3 regions of the Streptomyces sp. CC0208 genome follow, and region 2 is predicted to be linked to each of the others. Evidence: riboswitches for the same ligand, from Rfam matches in the RefSeq annotation. Region 2 holds a riboswitch; each other region holds the start of a gene.
What was found. Region 2 has a riboswitch for thiamine pyrophosphate ahead of thiO (glycine oxidase ThiO). Riboswitches for the same ligand answer to the same signal wherever they lie in the genome.
Positions count from the first base shown of each region.

Region 1: linked by a shared signal. The riboswitch ahead of D1369_RS11470 (thiamine ABC transporter substrate-binding protein) and the one ahead of thiO (glycine oxidase ThiO) in region 2 are both predicted to bind thiamine pyrophosphate.
Region 3: linked by a shared signal. The riboswitch ahead of thiC (phosphomethylpyrimidine synthase ThiC) and the one ahead of thiO (glycine oxidase ThiO) in region 2 are both predicted to bind thiamine pyrophosphate.

Region 1 is NZ_CP031969.1:2,566,530-2,572,665, reverse strand. Features, by position in the region: gene D1369_RS11480 (hypothetical protein) at 1-259, shown strand, start outside; gene rlmN (23S rRNA (adenine(2503)-C(2))-methyltransferase RlmN) at 297-1,403, shown strand; TPP riboswitch at 1,431-1,538, shown strand; gene D1369_RS11470 (thiamine ABC transporter substrate-binding protein) at 1,535-2,611, shown strand; gene D1369_RS11465 (iron ABC transporter permease) at 2,587-4,257, shown strand; gene D1369_RS11460 (ABC transporter ATP-binding protein) at 4,258-5,283, shown strand; partial or broken gene D1369_RS11455 (hypothetical protein) at 5,574-5,884, shown strand; gene D1369_RS11450 (LAETG motif-containing sortase-dependent surface protein) at 5,947-6,136, opposite strand, start outside.
Region 2 is NZ_CP031969.1:6,528,934-6,535,069, forward strand. Features, by position in the region: gene D1369_RS30015 (deoxyribonuclease IV) at 1-603, opposite strand, end outside; gene pknB (Stk1 family PASTA domain-containing Ser/Thr kinase) at 683-2,620, opposite strand; gene D1369_RS30025 (thiazole synthase) at 2,740-3,534, opposite strand; gene thiS (sulfur carrier protein ThiS) at 3,538-3,738, opposite strand; gene thiO (glycine oxidase ThiO) at 3,735-4,898, opposite strand; TPP riboswitch at 4,896-5,008, opposite strand; gene D1369_RS30040 (hypothetical protein) at 5,061-5,411, shown strand; gene D1369_RS30045 (FAD-dependent oxidoreductase) at 5,444-6,136, shown strand, end outside.
Region 3 is NZ_CP031969.1:4,508,835-4,514,970, reverse strand. Features, by position in the region: gene D1369_RS20685 (metallophosphoesterase) at 14-1,078, shown strand; gene D1369_RS20680 (membrane protein) at 1,272-2,144, shown strand; gene thiC (phosphomethylpyrimidine synthase ThiC) at 2,239-4,038, opposite strand; TPP riboswitch at 4,031-4,220, opposite strand; gene D1369_RS20670 (YibE/F family protein) at 4,508-6,097, shown strand.

The DNA.
Region 1 (6,136 bases), 4.0 Mb from region 2:
CCCCCTCGGCGGAGCGGCCCTCGCGGCCGTGGTCACCCCCAACCCGGACCACCCCTCCACCTGGTCCGGCTTCCTCGGCTTCGTCGCCCTCGTCATCGGCTGCGCGCTCGCCCTCATCGGCGTCTACGCGGCGGTCAGCACCTACCGCGGCCTGGACCCCGCCCGCCGTCGAGGACAGGCACTCCCGGTCACCCTCACCTGCTTCTTCTTCGTGGCCATCGGCCTCGCGGTCGCGGCGCTGGGCGTGTGGATCCTCTGAACGCGGTTCGCGGATGATCTGCGACACTGGTACAGCCATGCCTAAGCCCGGAGAACTCACTTTCGTCGCCCCCCGCGGAGCCAAGAAGCCGCCGCGGCATCTCGCCGACCTCACGCCTGCCGAGCGCAAGGAGGTCGTGGCGGAGATCGGGGAGAAGCCGTTTCGTGCCAAGCAGCTCTCGCAGCACTACTTCGCGCGGTACGCGCACGACCCGGCGGAGTGGACGGACATCCCGGCCGGGGCGCGCGGCAAGCTCCAGGAGGCGCTGCTTCCGGAGCTCATGACCGTCGTACGGCATCTGTCGACCGACCAGGGGACCACGCGCAAGACGCTGTGGCGGCTGTTCGACGGGACGCTCGTGGAGTCGGTGCTGATGCGGTACCCGGACCGGGTGACCATGTGCATCAGCTCGCAGGCCGGGTGCGGGATGAACTGTCCCTTCTGTGCCACCGGGCAGGCGGGGCTGGATCGCAATCTGTCCACCGCTGAGATCGTCCACCAGATCGTGGACGGGATGCGGGCGCTGCGGGACGGGGAGGTGCCGGGCGGGCCCGCGCGGCTCTCCAACATCGTCTTCATGGGGATGGGTGAACCGCTCGCCAACTACAAGCGGGTGACGCAGTCCATTCGCGCGCTCACCGATCCCGCTCCTGATGGGCTCGGGCTCTCGCAGCGGGGCATCACCGTGTCGACCGTGGGCCTCGTGCCGGCCATTCACCGGTTCTCCGACGAGGGCTTCAAGTGCCGGCTCGCGATCTCCCTGCACGCCCCGGACGACGAGCTGCGCGACACCCTCGTCCCCGTGAACACCCGGTGGAAGGTGCGCGAGGTCCTCGACGCCGGGTTCGAGTACGTCGAGAAGAGCGGGCGTCGGCTGTCCATCGAATACGCGCTGATCCGGGACATCAACGACCAGGCGTGGCGGGGGGACCGACTCGGACGGCTACTCAAGGGCAAGCCCGTGCACGTCAACCTCATCCCGCTGAACCCGACCCCCGGGTCCAAGTGGACCGCCTCCCGGCCCGAGGACGAGAAGGCGTTCGTCGAGGCCATCGCCGCCCATGGTGTGGCGGTGACCATCCGGGACACCCGTGGACAGGAGATCGACGGGGCCTGTGGCCAGCTCGCGGCCACCGAGCGGTAGTCTGACGACCGTACGTACGTACATCTTCATATCCGACAGGGGAGCGCCACAGCGCTGAGAGTGCGGCAATCGGGCCGCAGACCCTCTGAACCTCGCCCAGGTCATTCTGGGTAGGAAGTTCGGTCATCACCGTGAACAACAAGAAGTTCTGTGCTGTCGTCGTCGGCCTGGGCCTGGTCACGCTGTCCGCGTGCGGCTCGTCGTCCGACGACTCCAAAAGCTCCGGCTCCAAGACCGTCACCCTCGTCAGCCACGACTCCTGGGCCGTCTCCAAGAGCGTCCTCGCCGACTTCGAGAAGAAGTCCGGCTACCAGGTCAAGGTCCTGGAGGACGGCGACGCCGGGCAGGCCGTCAACAAGGCCATCCTCACCAAGGACAACCCGCAGGGCGACGTCTTCTTCGGCGTCGACAACACCCTCCTCTCCCGCGCGCTCGACAACGGGCTCTTCCAGTCGTACGAGGCCAAGGGCGCCGACCGGATCAAGGCCGAGTACCGGGTCGACCAGGACAAGCACCGGGTGACGCCCATCGACAGCGGCGACATCTGCGTCAACTACGACAAGGCCTGGTTCGCCGAGCACAAGCTCCAGCCGCCGACGTCGTACGACGATCTGGTCAAGCCCGCCTACAAGAACCTCCTCGTCACCGAGAACGCCTCCATCTCCTCGCCGGGGCTCGGCTTCCTTCTCGGGAGCGCCGCGAAGTACGGCGACGACGGCTGGCAGGGCTACTGGAAGAAGCTCAAGGCCAACGGCGTCAAGGTCGTCGACGGCTGGGAGCAGGCCTACAACGAGGAGTTCTCCGGTTCCGCCGGCGGCAAGAAGGCCAAGGCCGACCGGCCGCTCGTCGTGTCGTACGCCTCCTCGCCGCCCGCCGAGGTGATCTACGCCGACCCCAAGCCGAAGACCGCGCCCACCGGGGTCGCGCAGGGCACCTGCTTCCGGCAGATCGAGTACGCCGGGCTGCTGAGCAACGCGAAAAACACCAAGGGCGGCAAGGCGTTCCTGGACTTCCTGCTCACCAAGGAGTTCCAGCAGGACATGCCGCTCAACATGTTCGTCTACCCGGTCGTGGACGGCGCCCCGGTGCCGGCCGAGTTCACCGAGTACGGTCCGCAGGCCAAGGATCCCGAGACCATGGACCCGGAGAAGATCGCCGACAACCGTGACGACTGGGTCAAGTCATGGACCTCGCTCGTACTGAAGTAAGGCCCCGCCAGGGCGTCAGGAACGCGGCGGCCCGGCTCGGGCTTGTGGCCGTGCCCGTCGCGTTCTTCGCCGTCTTCTTCGCCTATCCCGTCGCCGCGATCGTCACGCGCGGACTGAGGGCCGGCGGGACCTGGCAGCTCGGCAGGATCACCGATGTCCTCGCCCAGCCGGACATCCGGCACGTCCTGTGGTTCACCACCTGGCAGGCGCTCGTCTCCACCGCGCTCACGCTCCTGGTCGCACTCCCCGGCGCGTATGTTTTCGCGCGCTTCGACTTCCCCGGCAAGCAGGTCCTGCGGGCCGTGGTCACCGTCCCCTTCGTGCTGCCGACCGTCGTCGTCGGTACGGCCTTCCTGGCGCTCGTCGGAAGGGGCGGCCTCACGGACGACCTGTGGGGCGTACGGCTGGACACCACCGTGTGGGCGATCCTGCTCGCGCACGTCTTCTTCAACTACGCGGTCGTCGTACGGACCGTCGGCGGACTGTGGGCCCAGCTGGACCCGCGTCAGGAGGAGGCCGCGCGGATGCTGGGCGCGTCCCGGCGCAAGGCCTGGCGGACCGTCACCCTGCCCGCGCTCGCGCCCGCCGTGGCCGCCGCCGCGCTGATGGTCTTCCTCTTCACCTTCACCTCCTTCGGCGTCGTGCAGATCCTCGGCGGGCCGACCTTCTCGACCCTCGAGGTGGAGATCTACCGGCAGACCTCCGAGATCTTCGACCTGTCCACGGCCGCCGTGCTGACGCTGATCCAGTTCGTCGCGGTGGGCGCGGTCCTCGCCCTGCACGCCTGGACCGTACGGCGCCGGGAGACCGCGCTGCGGCTCGTGGACGCGTCCATGACCGCCCGGCGGCCGCGCGGCGCGGGGGAGTGGGGGCTGCTGGCCGGGGTCGTCGGCAGCATCGCCGTACTGCTGTTCCTGCCGCTCGCCGTGCTGGTGCAGCGTTCGCTCGACGCCCCCGGCTTCGGCTACTACCGGGCGCTGACCCGTGGCGACGGCGGGGTCTTCCTCGTCGCGCCCATCGAGGCGGTCGGGAACTCGCTGGAGTACGCCCTCGCCGCGACCGCCATCGCGGTGGCGGTCGGGGGGCTCGCGGCGACCGCGTTGACACGGCGGGACGCGGGGCGGTTCGTGCGGGGCTTCGACGCGCTGCTGATGCTGCCGCTCGGGGTGTCCGCGGTGACCGTGGGCTTCGGGTTCCTGATCTCCCTCGACGAGCCGCCGCTGGACCTCAGACAGTCCTGGATCCTGGTGCCGCTCGCGCAGGCGCTGGTCGGGGTGCCGTTCGTCGTACGGACCATGCTGCCCGTGCTGCGGGCCGTGGACCACCGGCTGCGGGAGGCCGCGGCCGTGCTCGGGGCCTCGCCGTGGCGGGTGTGGCGGGAGATCGATCTGCCCATGGTGCGGCGGGCGTTGCTGATCGCGGCGGGTTTCGCGTTCGCCGTGTCGCTGGGCGAGTTCGGGGCGACCGTGTTCATCGCACGGCCCGACAACCCGACGCTGCCGGTCGCCGTGGCCCGGCTGCTCGGGCGGGCGGGGGACCTCAACTACGGCCAGGCGATGGCCCTTTCGACGATCCTGATGGTGGTGTGCGCGGTGGCGCTGCTGATCCTCGAACGGCTGCGGACCGACCGGACCGGGGAGTTCTAGATGCTGCTGAGCCTTCAGGACGCGACCGTACGGTTCGGCGGGCGGGCCGTGCTCGACGGGGTGGGCCTCGATGTCGCCGAGCACGAGATCGTGTGCGTGCTCGGGCCCAGTGGCAGTGGGAAGTCGACCCTGTTGCGGGCGGTGGCCGGGCTCCAACCCCTCGACTCCGGGCGGGTGTTGCTCGACGGGCGTGACCAGGGCGGGGTGCCCGCGCACCGACGCGGGGTCGGGCTGATGTTCCAGGACCACCAGCTGTTCCCGCAGCGTGACGTGGGCGCCAACGTGGCCTTCGGGCTGCGCATGCACGGAGTCGGCAAGGGCCAACAGGGCGAGCGGGTACGGGAGTTGCTCGACCTCGTCGGCCTTCCGGGCGCCGGCCGCCGGGCCGTGGCCGCGCTCTCCGGCGGTGAACAGCAGCGGGTCGCCCTGGCCCGGGCGCTCGCCCCGCGGCCCCGGCTGCTGATGCTCGACGAGCCGCTCGGGCAGCTGGACCGGTCTCTGCGTGAGCGGCTGGTCGTCGAACTGCGCGAGCTGTTCGGGCGGTTGGGCACCACTGTGCTCGCGGTCACCCACGACCAGGGCGAGGCCTTCGCGCTCGCCGACCGGGTCGTGGTGATGCGGGACGGACGGATCGCCCAGTCCGGCACGCCTCTTGAGGTGTGGCAGCGTCCCGCGGACGAGTTCGTGGCCCGCTTCCTCGGCTTCCAGAACGTGGTCGAGGGAACGGTGACCGGCGAGGCGGCGGACACCGCGTGGGGCAAGGTACCGGTGTCTCCGGGAGCCGGGCAGGGGGCCCGGAGCGTGCTGGTGCGGCCCGCGGGAGTGCGGCTCGTGGCGGCCGACGAGGGGTTGCGCTGCACGGTCGGCGCACGCACCTTCAAGGGCACGCATGTCGCCGTACAACTGCACCCCTCGGAAGGCGGCGGGCCGCGGTTGGAGGCCGCGTGTGCGCTGCGCGAGGCGCCGGAGGTGGGGGACGCGGTCGGGGTGGAGTTCGACGCGGCCGAAATTGTCGTGCTGGGCTGACGGGGGCGGACCTGCAGTGCGGGGCCTGTCCCCGCGTTCGCGCGAGCGCTACGGATGCGGCGCCCGGCGCTGAGCGGACGGCTCACGTAGATCCACAGGGCCCGGCGCGGGTGCTGGGCGGGGGGAGCTTTTCGCCTGCCCGCGCTTGCGGGGTGCCGCTGGGCTCACCCGTGCCGCCCCAGCGGCACGACTGCCCGCAGCTGCGCGCGGACGCGGTGACGGGTTGTGGCCGGCCGGAGCCACGGGAGTGTCGTCGCACCAGCGCCCACCCGGTCAACGGCGGGTTTCCCACCTCGGGCTTCTGGGCCCGGCGAATGCCCGAGGAGCTCGCCGTCGACGGCATCGAGGCCGCGCTCGCCGCCCGGCAGCCGTACGAGGTCGCCCCGAGAGCGCCGTCGACGCAATCGACGAGTGGCTCCAGATCGTGGAGTTCGTGCAGCGGGCCATGCCGCACGACAAGGCGACCGTCGCACTCCGGGGGCCGCTCACCTCCGTCATGCTCGCCTTCTACCGTCGACTGCCCCTGGACAGCCCGGAGTTGGAAGTGATCGGGGAGCGGGAGCTGCTGGAGTTCTGGCTGGAGCGGGCCACGTTCGGGTGAGGTCGTGGCTGTGGCCCGCCCCCACACCGGGGACGGGCCACAACGGTCGTTCGGCTACGGCGTCAGCGGCTGCCGGCGCCACGACGGCGCAGGCCGAAGAACACCGCGCCGCCGCCGAGGGCGACCAGGGCGATGGCGATCCCCGCGATCAGGCCGGTGTTGGAGTTCGCACCGGTCTCGGCGAGGTTGGAGTCGCCGGCCGCCGGCGACGGGGCGTTGCTCTCGACGGTCGCCGGGGCGGTGGTGCCCTCG
Region 2 (6,136 bases):
CATGCCGGAGGGGCCGGTCAGGTCGTGGCCGGCGGCGAAGATGTGGCAGGTGTCCAGGCAGACGCCCAGTTTCGGATGGGCGTCCAGGGCCTCGAAGTACGGGCCGAAGTCCCAGGTGCGGGAACAGAGCGAGGCGCCCTGGCCGGCGGTCGACTCCAGGAGCAGGTACGGGTCGTCGTCGTGGGTGAGTTCGTCGAGGAGCGGCAGCAGGTGCTCGCGGACCTGCTTCAGGGCCACGGAACGGTCCCGGCCGCCGGTCGCGCTGCCCGTGTGCACGACGACACCGAGCGCGCCGATCTCGCGCCCGCGCCTCAGGGAGTGCCGGAGCGAGTCGACCGACTTCTCCACCGTGGCCTCGGTGTGCGAGCCGAAGTTGATCAGATAGGGGGCGTGGACGTACGCCGGGATCGACCGTTCGGCGCAGGTCTCGCGGAACGCCTCGTCCTGGCGGGGGCTCCCGACGGGGGTGGCCCAGCCGCGTGGGTTGGCGACGAAGACCTGCACGGTCTCGGCGTCGAGGTCCTGGGCGTACGACAGGCCCACCGAGTGGAGACCGCCGGCCACCGGGACGTGGCCGCCGACGGGGTTGCGCTGAGTTGTCACCGGTCAAGGGTGCCATTGCCTGCGGGGCCTGAACGGGGTGGGGTTCCCTGGGCAGGTGTGGCGAGGGTGCCTGCGCCCGTCAGCGAATGGTGATCGTGATGGTCGAGCCCTTGGGCGCCGTGTCCCCGCCGTCCACCGACTGCTTCTTCACGGTGTCGCCGAACAGGCCCAGCAGGCCGCGGTCCTCGTCGACCTGGAAGCCCGCGTCCTCCAGCTCGGCCTTGGCGTCGTCCACGCTGTCGCCCGTGACGTCCGGGACCTCGACCATCACCGGGCCCTTGGAGACCGTCAGCGTGACGGTGTCGCCCTCGGCCGCCTGGCTGTCGGCGGTCGGGGTCTGCTTGGCGACCTGGCCCGCGTCGTACTCGGAGTTGACCCGGGTGGTGGCGACCTCGACCTTCAGGCCGGCCTCCGCCAGATCGGCCTTGGCGTCGGCCAGGTCCTCGCCGGTGACGTCCGGGACGTCGACCGGGGCGCCCTTGCTGACGGTGAGCGCCACGGCCGAGCCGGCGCGCAGTGTGGTGCCGACCTCGGGGTCGGTGCCGATCACGAACCCCTTCGGGACGTCGTCACTGAACTCCCGGGTGGCCATGCCCGGCTCCAGTCCCTCCGCCTTCAGCCGGGCTCTCGCCTTGCCCAGTGCCCACCCGTCCACGTCGGGCACCTTCACCGTCTGCGGGCCCTTGGAGAGGGTGAGCGACACGGAGTCGTGGCTCCGGATCCGGCTGCCGGCCCCCGGGTCCGTGCTGATGACGGTGCCGCGCTTCACGGTGTCGCTGTAGGCGTACGTGACCTTGCCGGTCTCCAGATTGGCCTCGTCCAGCCGGTCCCTGGCCTGTGCCTCGGTCTTCGTCAGGAGGGCCGGGACGTGGGTGAACTGGCCGGAGTTGATGTACCAGACCCCTGCCCCGAGCCCGAGGGCCAGCAGGACCGCGGCGACGATCAGGAGCGGGCCGCGCCGACGGCCGCCCGAGGAGCGCTCACGCCGGGACGGCGGGAGCGGGGGGCTCTGCAGGACGCTGGTGCGGTGGTACCCCGGCTGGGGCTCGTCCTCGTTGACCGGCAGCAGGCGCGGCACGGTCAGCGAGCGCGGGATCACGCTCGTACGGTTCTCGGCGCCCCCGTACTCCGTGGCGAGCGCCTGCGGGGGCACCGCGTCCAGCTGGTCGGCGCTCAGCCGTCCGCGGGCCTCGCGGGTCTGCGCGAGCAGGGCCACGGCGTCGTACGGACGCAGGTCCGGGGTGCGGGCGGTCGCCGACGCGACCAGCTCGTCCAGTTCGTACGGCAGTCCCGGGACCACGGCTGAGGGCGGCGGGACGTCCTCGTGGAGGTGCTTGTACAGGACTATCGCGGGGGATTCGCCTTCGTGCGGCTGGCTGCCGGTCAGCATCTCGTACAGGACGACTCCGCACGCGTACACGTCGACGCGGGCGTCCGCGGCCCCGGGTTGGTCGATCTGCTCGGGCGAGAGATAGGACACGGTGCCGAGGACGGCTCCGGTGGTGCTGGTCACGGTGTTCACGGACCGCACGAGACCGAAGTCGGCGACCTTGACCCGGCCGTCGTCCCCGATCAGGACGTTCTCCGGCTTCATGTCCCGGTGCACGAAACCGGCGCGGTGCGCGGCACCGAGCGCGGCGAGCACCGGTTCCAGGATGTCCAGGGCGGCGCGCGGCTGCAGCGCCCCGCGCTCGCGCAGCACGTCACGCAGGGTGCAGCCGGCCACGTACTCCATCGCGAGGTAGACGTACGACCCGTCGGTGCCCTGGTCGAAGACCTGCACGACGTTGGGGTGGGAGAGCCGGGCGACGGACTTGGCCTCCCGGATGAACCGCTCGACGAAAATCCCGTCCGCCGCGAGCGCGGGGTGCATCACCTTGAGCGCGAGCACGCGGTCCAGACGGGTGTCCAGGGCCCGGTAGACCGTGGCCATCCCGCCGACCGCGATGCGCGCGTCCACGCGATAGCGGCCGTCGAGCACCTGCCCGACCAGCGGGTCCTGAAGGGTCGTATCCACGCAGGCGAGTCTACGAGCCGCCGCCGACAGTCCATCCGGTTCGGCGGATTTGGCGGCCGTACTGCAGCTGACCTGTGACGGAGGTCGCACCTGCCCGTGTCCCAGGCCGAACGTGTGTTTCAGAAGGCGGGGCGTTCCGGGTCCAGTACGGCCCTGCCCGCCACCGGGGAGGACGCCTCGGCGAAATGCCGCCGCGGGATGCGTCCCGCCCGGTACGCCAGCCGTCCGGCCTCCACCGCGTGCCGCATCGCGTGCGCCATCAGCTCCGGCTCCTGCGCCCGTGTCACCGCCGAGGCGAGCATCACACCCGCGCAGCCGAGTTCCATCGCCAGGGCCGCGTCCGAGGCCGTGCCCGCTCCCGCGTCCAGGATCACCGGCACGCGCGCGTGCTCGACGATCAGCTGGAAGTTGTGCGGGTTGCGGATGCCGAGCCCGGAGCCGATCGGGGAGCCGAGCGGCATGATCGCCGCGCAGCCCACGTCCTCCAGCTTGCGGGCCAGCACGGGGTCGTCGTTCGTGTACGGCAGCACCGTGAAGCCGTCGTCCACCAGGGTCTCCGCCGCGTCCAGGAGCTCTATGGGGTCCGGCAGGAGGGTGCGCTCGTCGGCGATGACCTCCAGCTTGACCAGGTCGGTGCCGAGCGCCTCGCGCGCGAGGCGGGCCGTCAGGACGGCCTCCCCGGCGGTGAAGCAGCCGGCCGTGTTCGGGAGCACCCGGATGCCGAGCTTGTCCAGTACGGACAGCACCGAGCCGTGCACCGAGGGGTTCACCCGGCGCATCGCGACGGTCGTCAGCTCGGTGCCGGAGGCGAGCAGCGCCCGCTCCAGCACGTCCAGGCTGGGCGCTCCGCCCGTGCCCATGATCAGCCGGGACGAGAAGGACGTACCGCCGATGACGAAGGGATCGTCGGCCATGGGTCAGCCTCCTTGGACGGCGGTGAGGACTTCCACGCGGTCTCCCTCGGCGAGGGACGTCGAGGGCCACTGAGCGCGCGGGACGACGGTCTCGTTGAGCGCGGCGGCCACCCCGGAGGGCGCCGGCGTCAGCGCCCGCACCACGGTGTCGAGAGCCGTGCCGGGAGCGAACTCCCGCGGCTCCCCGTTGACGGAGATGTTCATGCCGGCTGCTCCAGGAGTCCCGTGGCGGCGAATCGCCTCGGGGTGAACGGGCGCGCCACATCGGGGAGTTCACCCGTCGTCAGGACGTGCGCCATGGCGTCCCCGGTGATCGGCGTGAGCAGCACGCCATTGCGGTAGTGGCCGGTCGCGAGCACCAGCCCGGGCAGTTCCGTCGGGCCGAGCAGCGGGGCGTTGTCCGGGGAGCCCGGGCGCAGTCCCGCGCGGGTCTCCGTCAGCGGCAGCTCGGTGATGCCGGGGACCAGTTCGTGCGCGTCCCGCAACAACTCGTACACCCCGCCCGCGGTCACCGTCGTGTCCCAGCCCAGCTCCTCGCTGGTCGCGCCGATCACCAGCTCGCCGCTCTCGCGCGGCACCAGGTAGACGTGACTGCCGCGCACGATCGCCCGCACGGTACGGCTCAGGAAGGGCGCGTGGCGCGGCGGCACGGTCAGCCGCAGCACCTGCCCCTTGACGGGCCGTACGGGAGGCAGGAGGGCCTGCGGGACCCCTTCCAGGCGGCCGCCGAAGCTTCCGGCGGCGAGCACCACCTGGTCCGCGCCCAGTTCCTGGCCGTCCGTGGTGGCGACCCCGGCGGCCCGGTCCCCTGCGACCCGCAGACGCTGCGCCCACATGCGGTGGAACACCACGCCCGCCCGTTCGCACGCGGTCAGCAACGCGCGCGTGAGGCGGCGCGGGTCGATCTGGTGGTCACCGTCCACCCGCAGCCCGCCCCGCACCCCCGGCGCGAGCATCGGCTCCAGGCGCCGGCACTCCCGGCCGGACAGCCACTCCGACTCCAGCCCCGACTGCCGCTGGAGCGCGTGCAGTTCGCGAAGGTGCGCGCGGTCGTCGGCGTCCAGGGCGACGGCGAGGGTGCCGCAGCGGCGGTAGCCGAGGTCGTGTCCGGTCAGCTCGGTGAGTTCGGCCACGAAGGCGGGATAGCGGTGGGCGGAGGCGAGGTTCAGGCCCAGCAGGGTCTGCTCGCCGTAGTGCAGTTCGGTGACCGCGGCCAGCATCCCGGCGGCCACCTGGGCGGCCCCGCCGCCCGGTTCGGGGTCCACGACGGCCGTGGTGAGACCGCGTTGCGCGGCCCGCCAGGCCGTGACCAGGCCGATGATGCCGCCCCCGACGACGAGGACGTCTGACGTACGTGAGGACATGGGCGTCCAGCCCCTCCCTTCGCCGGCATGACCCGGATCAGGTTCGTACGGTCGGAGGCCGCCCAGCCTCCCTCTCAGCCCGGTACGTCCGGGCTCCCGCGAGTGCTCTACGTTGGCCACCCTAGCCCGTGTTCGTGTGCCTCTGTAAGGGAGCCCGCCGCCATGCCCCGCTCGCTCGACGGCCTTGTCCTCGCCCCGGTGGCCGATCAGGCCCCAGGTCAGGTCGGGACGCGGACCCGGTTCACCTACCACGAGCAGGACGGGGAGATCTGGGCCGAGTACGCGGGCGGTGACGTCGTCCGCGGACATCTCGTCGGCACGCGCGCGGGGGACCGGCTCGACTTCCGTTACGTGCAGCTCAAGCACGACGGAACGACCTCCTCCGGGCACTGCGTGTCGACGGTCGTGGAACTTCCCGACGGCCGGGTGCGGCTGGAGGAGACCTGGGAGTGGGAGTCGCAGCCGGGCCGCGGGACAAGCGTTGTGGAGCAGGTCACCGCGCACGACTCCTGACTGACTGATTGTCAGCTGGCTATGGTGATCAAATGAGCGAGCAGACGCAGGCGCAGCGGCGGGTGGTCGTGGTCGGCGCGGGCATGGCCGGGGTGCAGACCGCGGTCGCCCTGCGCGAGCAGGGCTTCAGCGGTACCGTCACGCTGATCGGCGCGGAGCACCATCAGCCGTACGACCGTCCGCCGCTCTCCAAGGCCGTGCTGCTGGGCAAGGCCGAGGGTTCCGCCTTCGACGTGGACTTCGAGGCGCTCGGCATCGAACTGCTGCTCGGCCGCGAGGTGTTGGGCGTACGCCCCGAGGCGCACGAGCTGGACACCGAGGACGGGCCCTTCCCGTACGACGTCCTGGTCCTCGCCACCGGCGCCGAACCGATCCGGCTGCCCGGCACGGAGGGCGTGCCCGGGGTGCATCTGCTGCGCACCCTGGACGACGCCGAGCGGCTGCGTCCCGTGCTCGCCCGGCAGCACGACGTCGTGGTCGTCGGCGCGGGCTGGATCGGCGCCGAGTTCGCCACCGCCGCGCGCGAGGCGGGCTGCGCGGTGACGGTCGTGGAAGCCGCCGAACGGCCGCTCGCGGGCGCACTGCCCGCCGAGGTGGCCGCGCCGATGACCTCCTGGTACGCCGACGCGGGTGCCGTGCTGCGCACGCACGCGCGCGTGGAGCGCGTCGAGCCCGGCGAGGTCGTCCTGGACGACGGCTCCCGGGTGGCCGCGGGCGCGGTCGTG
Region 3 (6,136 bases), 2.0 Mb from region 2:
GTGGAGGGGTCTGATGACTCAGGGGGCCGGTCAGGGACCCGAGGTGGAGCGCGCAGCGGTGCTGCGCGACTTCCGGGTGCCCGCGTACGTCAACGAGACCGGTCCGTACGCCCACAGCGCACACCCCGGCGACGTCGTCCCGGCCCACGAGGAGGCCTACCCGGAGGGGTACACCCCCACCGAGCAGGACCTGCCCGTCATCGACCACGGTGACGGGCTCCAGGCGGCCGCCGATCCCGCCGAGCGCGCGGAGGACGGTCCCGGCCCGCTGTACGTCGTCGGCGACGTCCACGGCTACCTCGACGAACTGATGGCCGCACTCCACGAGAAGGGCCTGGTCGACGCCGCGGGCAACTGGAGCGCCGGCACCGCCCGGCTGTGGTTCCTCGGCGACTTCACCGACCGCGGGCCCGACGGCATCGGCGTCATCGACCTCGTGATGCGACTGTCCGCGGAGGCCGCCGCGGCCGGCGGCTACTGCAAGGCGCTCATGGGCAACCACGAGCTGCTGCTGCTCGGCGCCAAGCGGTTCGGCGACACCCCCGTCAACTCCGGCGCGGGCACCGCCACCTTCCAGGCGGCCTGGCTGCTCAACGGCGGGCAGAAGACCGACATGGACCGCCTCCAGGACCACCACCTGCAGTGGATGGCCCGCCTCGACGCCGTCGAGGAGGTCGACGGCCATCTGCTCGTGCACTCCGACACCACCGCCTATCTCGACTACGGCGACTCGATCGAGGCAGTCAACGACACCGTCCGCGAGACCCTCACGCGCAATGACGCGGACGAGGTGTGGGACCTGTTCCGCAAGCTCACCAAGCGCTTCTCCTTCCGCGACGAGGGCGGCGCCGACCATGTACGGTCCCTGCTCGACACGTACGGCGGCACCCGCATCGTCCACGGCCACAGCCCGATCCCCTATCTGCTCGGCGAGGTGGGCTCCGAGGACGACAAGGAGGAATCCGGTCCGGTGGTCGAGGGACCGCACGTCTACGCCGACGGACTGGCCATCGCGATGGACGGCGGGGTGACCATGGCCGGAAAGCTGCTGGTCCAGCAACTGCCCCTGGATGTCTGAGCTTTCACAGGGCAGTCGTTCCCCCACGACGGAGTGACCGTCGACCGCGCAGGCCAGAGGCCAATTTCTGGAAACCCCCTGTCACCCTGTGCCGTGCCCGCTCTACCATCTGCTTATCCGTAGCAGGCTCCCCTCCGTTTCTGCCCGACGGCTCGTTGGCATGCGAGCCCCAAGCCCTACGGAGCATCGGGGGATGCACATGAACAGCGTTCCGCAGCACCTGCACAGCGAGGACCGCCAGGAGTACGAGCGGATCCTCGATGAGGCGCTGCGCTCCGCACCACACCGTCCCGAACTGGCCGCGGTCGGACAGCGGCTGAATCCCGAACAGCTGCGCACCATGGCGCTCAACGCCACCGCACTCATCACGGCGGCCGCGGCGACCGAGTACCAGCACTATGTGAAGGTCCGCGAGGAACAGCGCCGCCCGGCGACGCCGTCCACCCTGTCGTCCGTGCACGAACCCGGTCCCGCCGAGTCCGGCACGGGTGCGATGGGGCTCGCCACCACCATGGGAGAGGTCGCCGAGACCGCCGGTGCGGGCGCCGTCGCCGTCGCCGCCGTTCTGACGCCTGTCCTGGCCGGAATCGCCGCGGCGATCTTCCTGCTCGTGGGATACATCCTCCAGATGCTCAGCCCACCGCCGGCGTTCGCCCACGCCATGATCACTATCGGCTGGGTGTTCGGTGCCCTGACCGCGGCAGCGATCCTGGTCGCCGCCGGCGGCCTGCTGATCACCGCCCTGCGCAACCGGCCCTCGCCGGACGCGGAGTACGGCGAGCTGAGCGAGGAGGTGGCACGGGCCAGGGACGCCTGGCGCGAGGCCCTGCTGGCACGCGGCCTCCTCCCCTTCCTCAGAGAGGCCCTGGCCGACCCCGGCACCGCCGCACTGCACCACACGGCACCGCCCGCCCCGCCCGCACCGACCAACAGGATGCCCAGCCTCGGCTACGACCGCCCGGGCTTCAGCAGCCCGGACGACGGAGCCTCCGGTGCCCGCCCGAGCTTCACCAGCCCGGACTACACCAGCCCGGACTTCGGGGGGCCGGAACACCAGCCGGAATGACAACACCCGGCACAGCCCCTCGGCTTGCGCCCCCATCCCGGGGAGCGCAAGCCGAAGACCTGCCCGCGGACCGCCCGCCGACGGTTCGCCCGCGTCAGTCGGCGATCGGGAGGTACACCCGGTTGCCCGCCGCCGCGAACTCCTTCGACTTCTGGGCCATGCCCTCCTCGATCTCCTCCTGACCGTCGCCGTGGCGTCGGCGGATGTCCTGGGAGATCTTCATCGAGCAGAACTTCGGCCCGCACATGGAGCAGAAGTGAGCCGTCTTGGCCGGTTCGGCCGGGAGGGTCTCGTCGTGGAACTCCCGGGCCGTGTCGGGGTCGAGAGCCAGGTTGAACTGGTCCTCCCAGCGGAACTCGAAACGGGCGTCGGAGAGGGCGTCGTCCCACTCCTGGGCGCCTGGGTGTCCCTTGGCGAGGTCCGCCGCGTGGGCGGCGATCTTGTAGGTGATGACACCCGTCTTGACGTCGTCCCGGTTGGGCAGGCCCAGGTGCTCCTTGGGCGTGACGTAGCAGAGCATCGCGGTACCCCACCAGGCGATCATGGCGGCGCCGATACCGGAGGTGATGTGGTCGTAGGCCGGCGCGACGTCGGTGGTCAGCGGGCCGAGCGTATAGAACGGAGCTTCATCGCAGATCTCCTGCTGAAGGTCGATGTTCTCCTTGATCTTGTGCATCGGGACGTGACCCGGGCCCTCGATCATGGTCTGTACGTTGAAACGCTTCGCGATCCGGTTGAGTTCCCCCAGTGTGCGCAACTCCGCGAACTGCGCCTCGTCGTTGGCGTCCGCGATCGAGCCGGGCCGGAGGCCGTCGCCCAGCGAGTACGTGACGTCGTAGGCGGCGAGGATCTCGCACAGTTCCTCGAAGTTCTCGTACAGGAACGACTCCTTGTGGTGCGCGAGGCACCACGCCGCCATGATCGAGCCGCCGCGCGAGACGATGCCGGTCTTGCGGTTGGCCGTCAGCGGTACGTACGGCAGGCGCACGCCCGCGTGGACCGTCATGTAGTCCACGCCCTGCTCGGCCTGCTCGATGACCGTGTCCTTGTAGATCTCCCAGGTCAGCTCCTCGGCGCGGCCGTCGACCTTCTCCAGCGCCTGGTAGAGCGGCACCGTGCCGATGGGGACGGGGGAGTTGCGCAGCACCCACTCGCGGGTGGTGTGGATATTGCGGCCGGTGGAGAGGTCCATGACCGTGTCGGCGCCCCAGCGGGTCGCCCAGGTCATCTTCTCGACCTCCTCCTCGATGGAGGACGTCACCGCCGAGTTGCCGATGTTGGCGTTGACCTTCACCAGGAACCGCTTGCCGATGATCATCGGCTCGATCTCCGGGTGGTTGACGTTCGCCGGCAGCACCGCGCGCCCCGCCGCGATCTCCTCGCGGACCACCTCGGGAGAGACGTTCTCCCGGATGGCCACGTACTCCATCTCCGGTGTGATCTCACCGCGTCGGGCATAGGCGAGCTGGGTGACCGCCTTGCCGTCACGGCTGCGGCGCGGCTGGCGGGGCCGCCCCGGGAAGACCGCGTCGAGATTGCGGAGGCCGCCCCGTGGTGAGGTGTGCTTGATCCCGTCGTCCTCGGGGCGCACGGGACGGCCCGCGTACTCCTCGGTGTCCCCCCGGGCGATGATCCAGTTCTCCCGCAGCGGCACAAGGCCCCGGCGGACGTCCGTCTCGGTGAGCGGATCGGTGTACGGGCCCGAGGTGTCGTACAGCGTGACCGACTGCCCGTTGGTGAGGTGCACCTGACGGACCGGCACCCGCAGATCGGGGCGCGAGCCCTCGACGTACGCCTTGTGCCAGCCGATGGACTTCCCGGCCTCCGTGTCGAGCTGGTCGTTCTGCTCGTCGTTCTGCTCGGAGGCAGGCGTGCGCGCGTCCTTGATGGTCATGAGACCTACTCCCTACGCCGGCATTACCCGGTAACAGGTTCGGCGGTCGACGCAGCGGCTTCCGTCTGCCGACGTTTCGTGGGGAACGTCACTCGCTTGAGATGACGTTCCACGTGAAACATCGCTGGGACGGAGGTCAGCGCCCTCTCAGCCCGGTGCTCCGAGCTCCCGCGTGTACAAAGGTGGCTCCACGCTAGCGTCAATTCGGGCGCGGTGAACAGAGGGCCCCTTTCGTTCTTGCGATGATCGGGCGGTGACCACGACGCATCAGCCCCCGTACCCGCCCTCCGAGCCTCCGCGCCGGCCGGGTTCCGGAAACGGCCCTGGGCACGGCCCCGGCAGCGGTTCCCGTGGTGGCTTCGGAGACGGCGGGGCCGACGGGGCCGGCGGGGCCGGCGGCTGGCACGAGCGCGAGCGTGAGCACAGTGGCGGGCATGGCGGTGGTCATGGCTATGGCCACGGTCAGGGTGTGAGCCACGGTGTCCAAGGCGGTGGTGGTCCGGGTGGCGGCGGCGGTTTTGGTGATGGCGGGGGCCATGACGGTGACGGCTACGGCGGCGGCTCGGGTGACGGGCATGGCTCCGGAGACGGGCATGGTTCCGGTGACGGGCATGGTTCCGGTGACGGGCATGGTTCCGGTGACGGGCACGGGCACGGGCACGGACATGAGAGCGGGCCCGGCTCCGGCGGTGGGCACGGCCACTCGCACAGTCACAGCCACGGGCCGGCAACTCCCGTCTCCAAGCACCTGCGCAAGGTCATCGCGGCGATCCTCATCCCGTTCGGGGTAGCCGTGGTGGTGGGACTCGCGGTGCTGTGGCCCGGTGGCGCCCCCGCGCACGAACGCACCGGGGTCGGCTTCGACCGGCAGACCCAGCACGCGACGGTCAGCAAGGTCGTGAGCGTCAGCTGCAAGTCGGTGAACGCCTCGGGGGAGACCCCGACCGGGGACACCTCGACCGCCGAGGGCTCGTCCGCCGAGCAGCAGGCGAACGGCAGCTGCAAGAAGGCGACGATCCGGGTCGACACCGGCAAGGACAAGGGCCGCACCTTCACGGAGATCGTCCAGCCGGACCAGTCGCGGCAGTTGCACGAGGGCCAGAAGGTCGTGGTCGCGTACGAGCCCTCCGCGCCCAGGGACCTGCAGTACTCGGTCACCGACGTGGACCGCGGGTTCCCGATGGCGCTGCTCGCCGGCATCTTCGCGCTCGCCGTTGTGGTCGTCGGGCGAATGCGCGGTGTCATGGCGCTGATCGCGCTGGCCGTCAGCTTCCTGCTGCTGAACTTCTTCGTCCTGCCCGCGATCCTCCAGGGCTCGAACCCGCTGCTCGTGGCGGTGGTCGGATCGAGCGCCATCATGCTGATCGCCCTCTACATGTGCCACGGTCTGTCGGCCAGAACCTCCGTGGCGGTCCTCGGCACGCTGATCTCCCTGGTGCTGATCGGCGTCCTCGGCTCGTTGTTCATCAACTGGGCGGCGCTGACGGGGAACACGGATGACAACACCGGGCTCATCCACGGGCTGTTCCCGTCGATCGACATGAGCGGTCTGCTGCTGGCCGGCGTCATCATCGGCTCGCTCGGTGTCCTCGACGACGTGACCGTCACCCAGACCTCGGCGGTCTGGGAACTGCACGAGGCCAACCCGACGATGGGCTGGCGTGGGCTGTACCGCGCGGGCATCCGGATCGGCCGCGACCACATCGCGTCCGTCGTCAACACCCTCGTCCTCGCCTACGCCGGTGCCGCGCTGCCACTGCTGCTGCTCTTCTCCATCGCTCAGTCCAGCGTGGGGACCGTGGCCACCAGCGAGCTGGTGGCGGAGGAGATCGTGCGCACGCTGGTCGGCTCGATCGGCCTCGTCGCCTCGGTACCGGTCACCACGGTCCTCGCGGCCCTGGTGGTCTCGGCCGACCGACCGGGGACGGGGGCGGCGGGTACGGGGGCGGCGGGTACGGGCGCGTCCACGCCCGTACCGGCGACGAGTGCGAGCGCGGGGACCGCCGGCAGTCGCCCGGCGGTTGGACGTGGTGGGAAGGGGCGGCGGCGCAGGCGGTGAGAGGGGGCCTGGAGGCAGGGGGCAGGGAGGCAGGGGCGG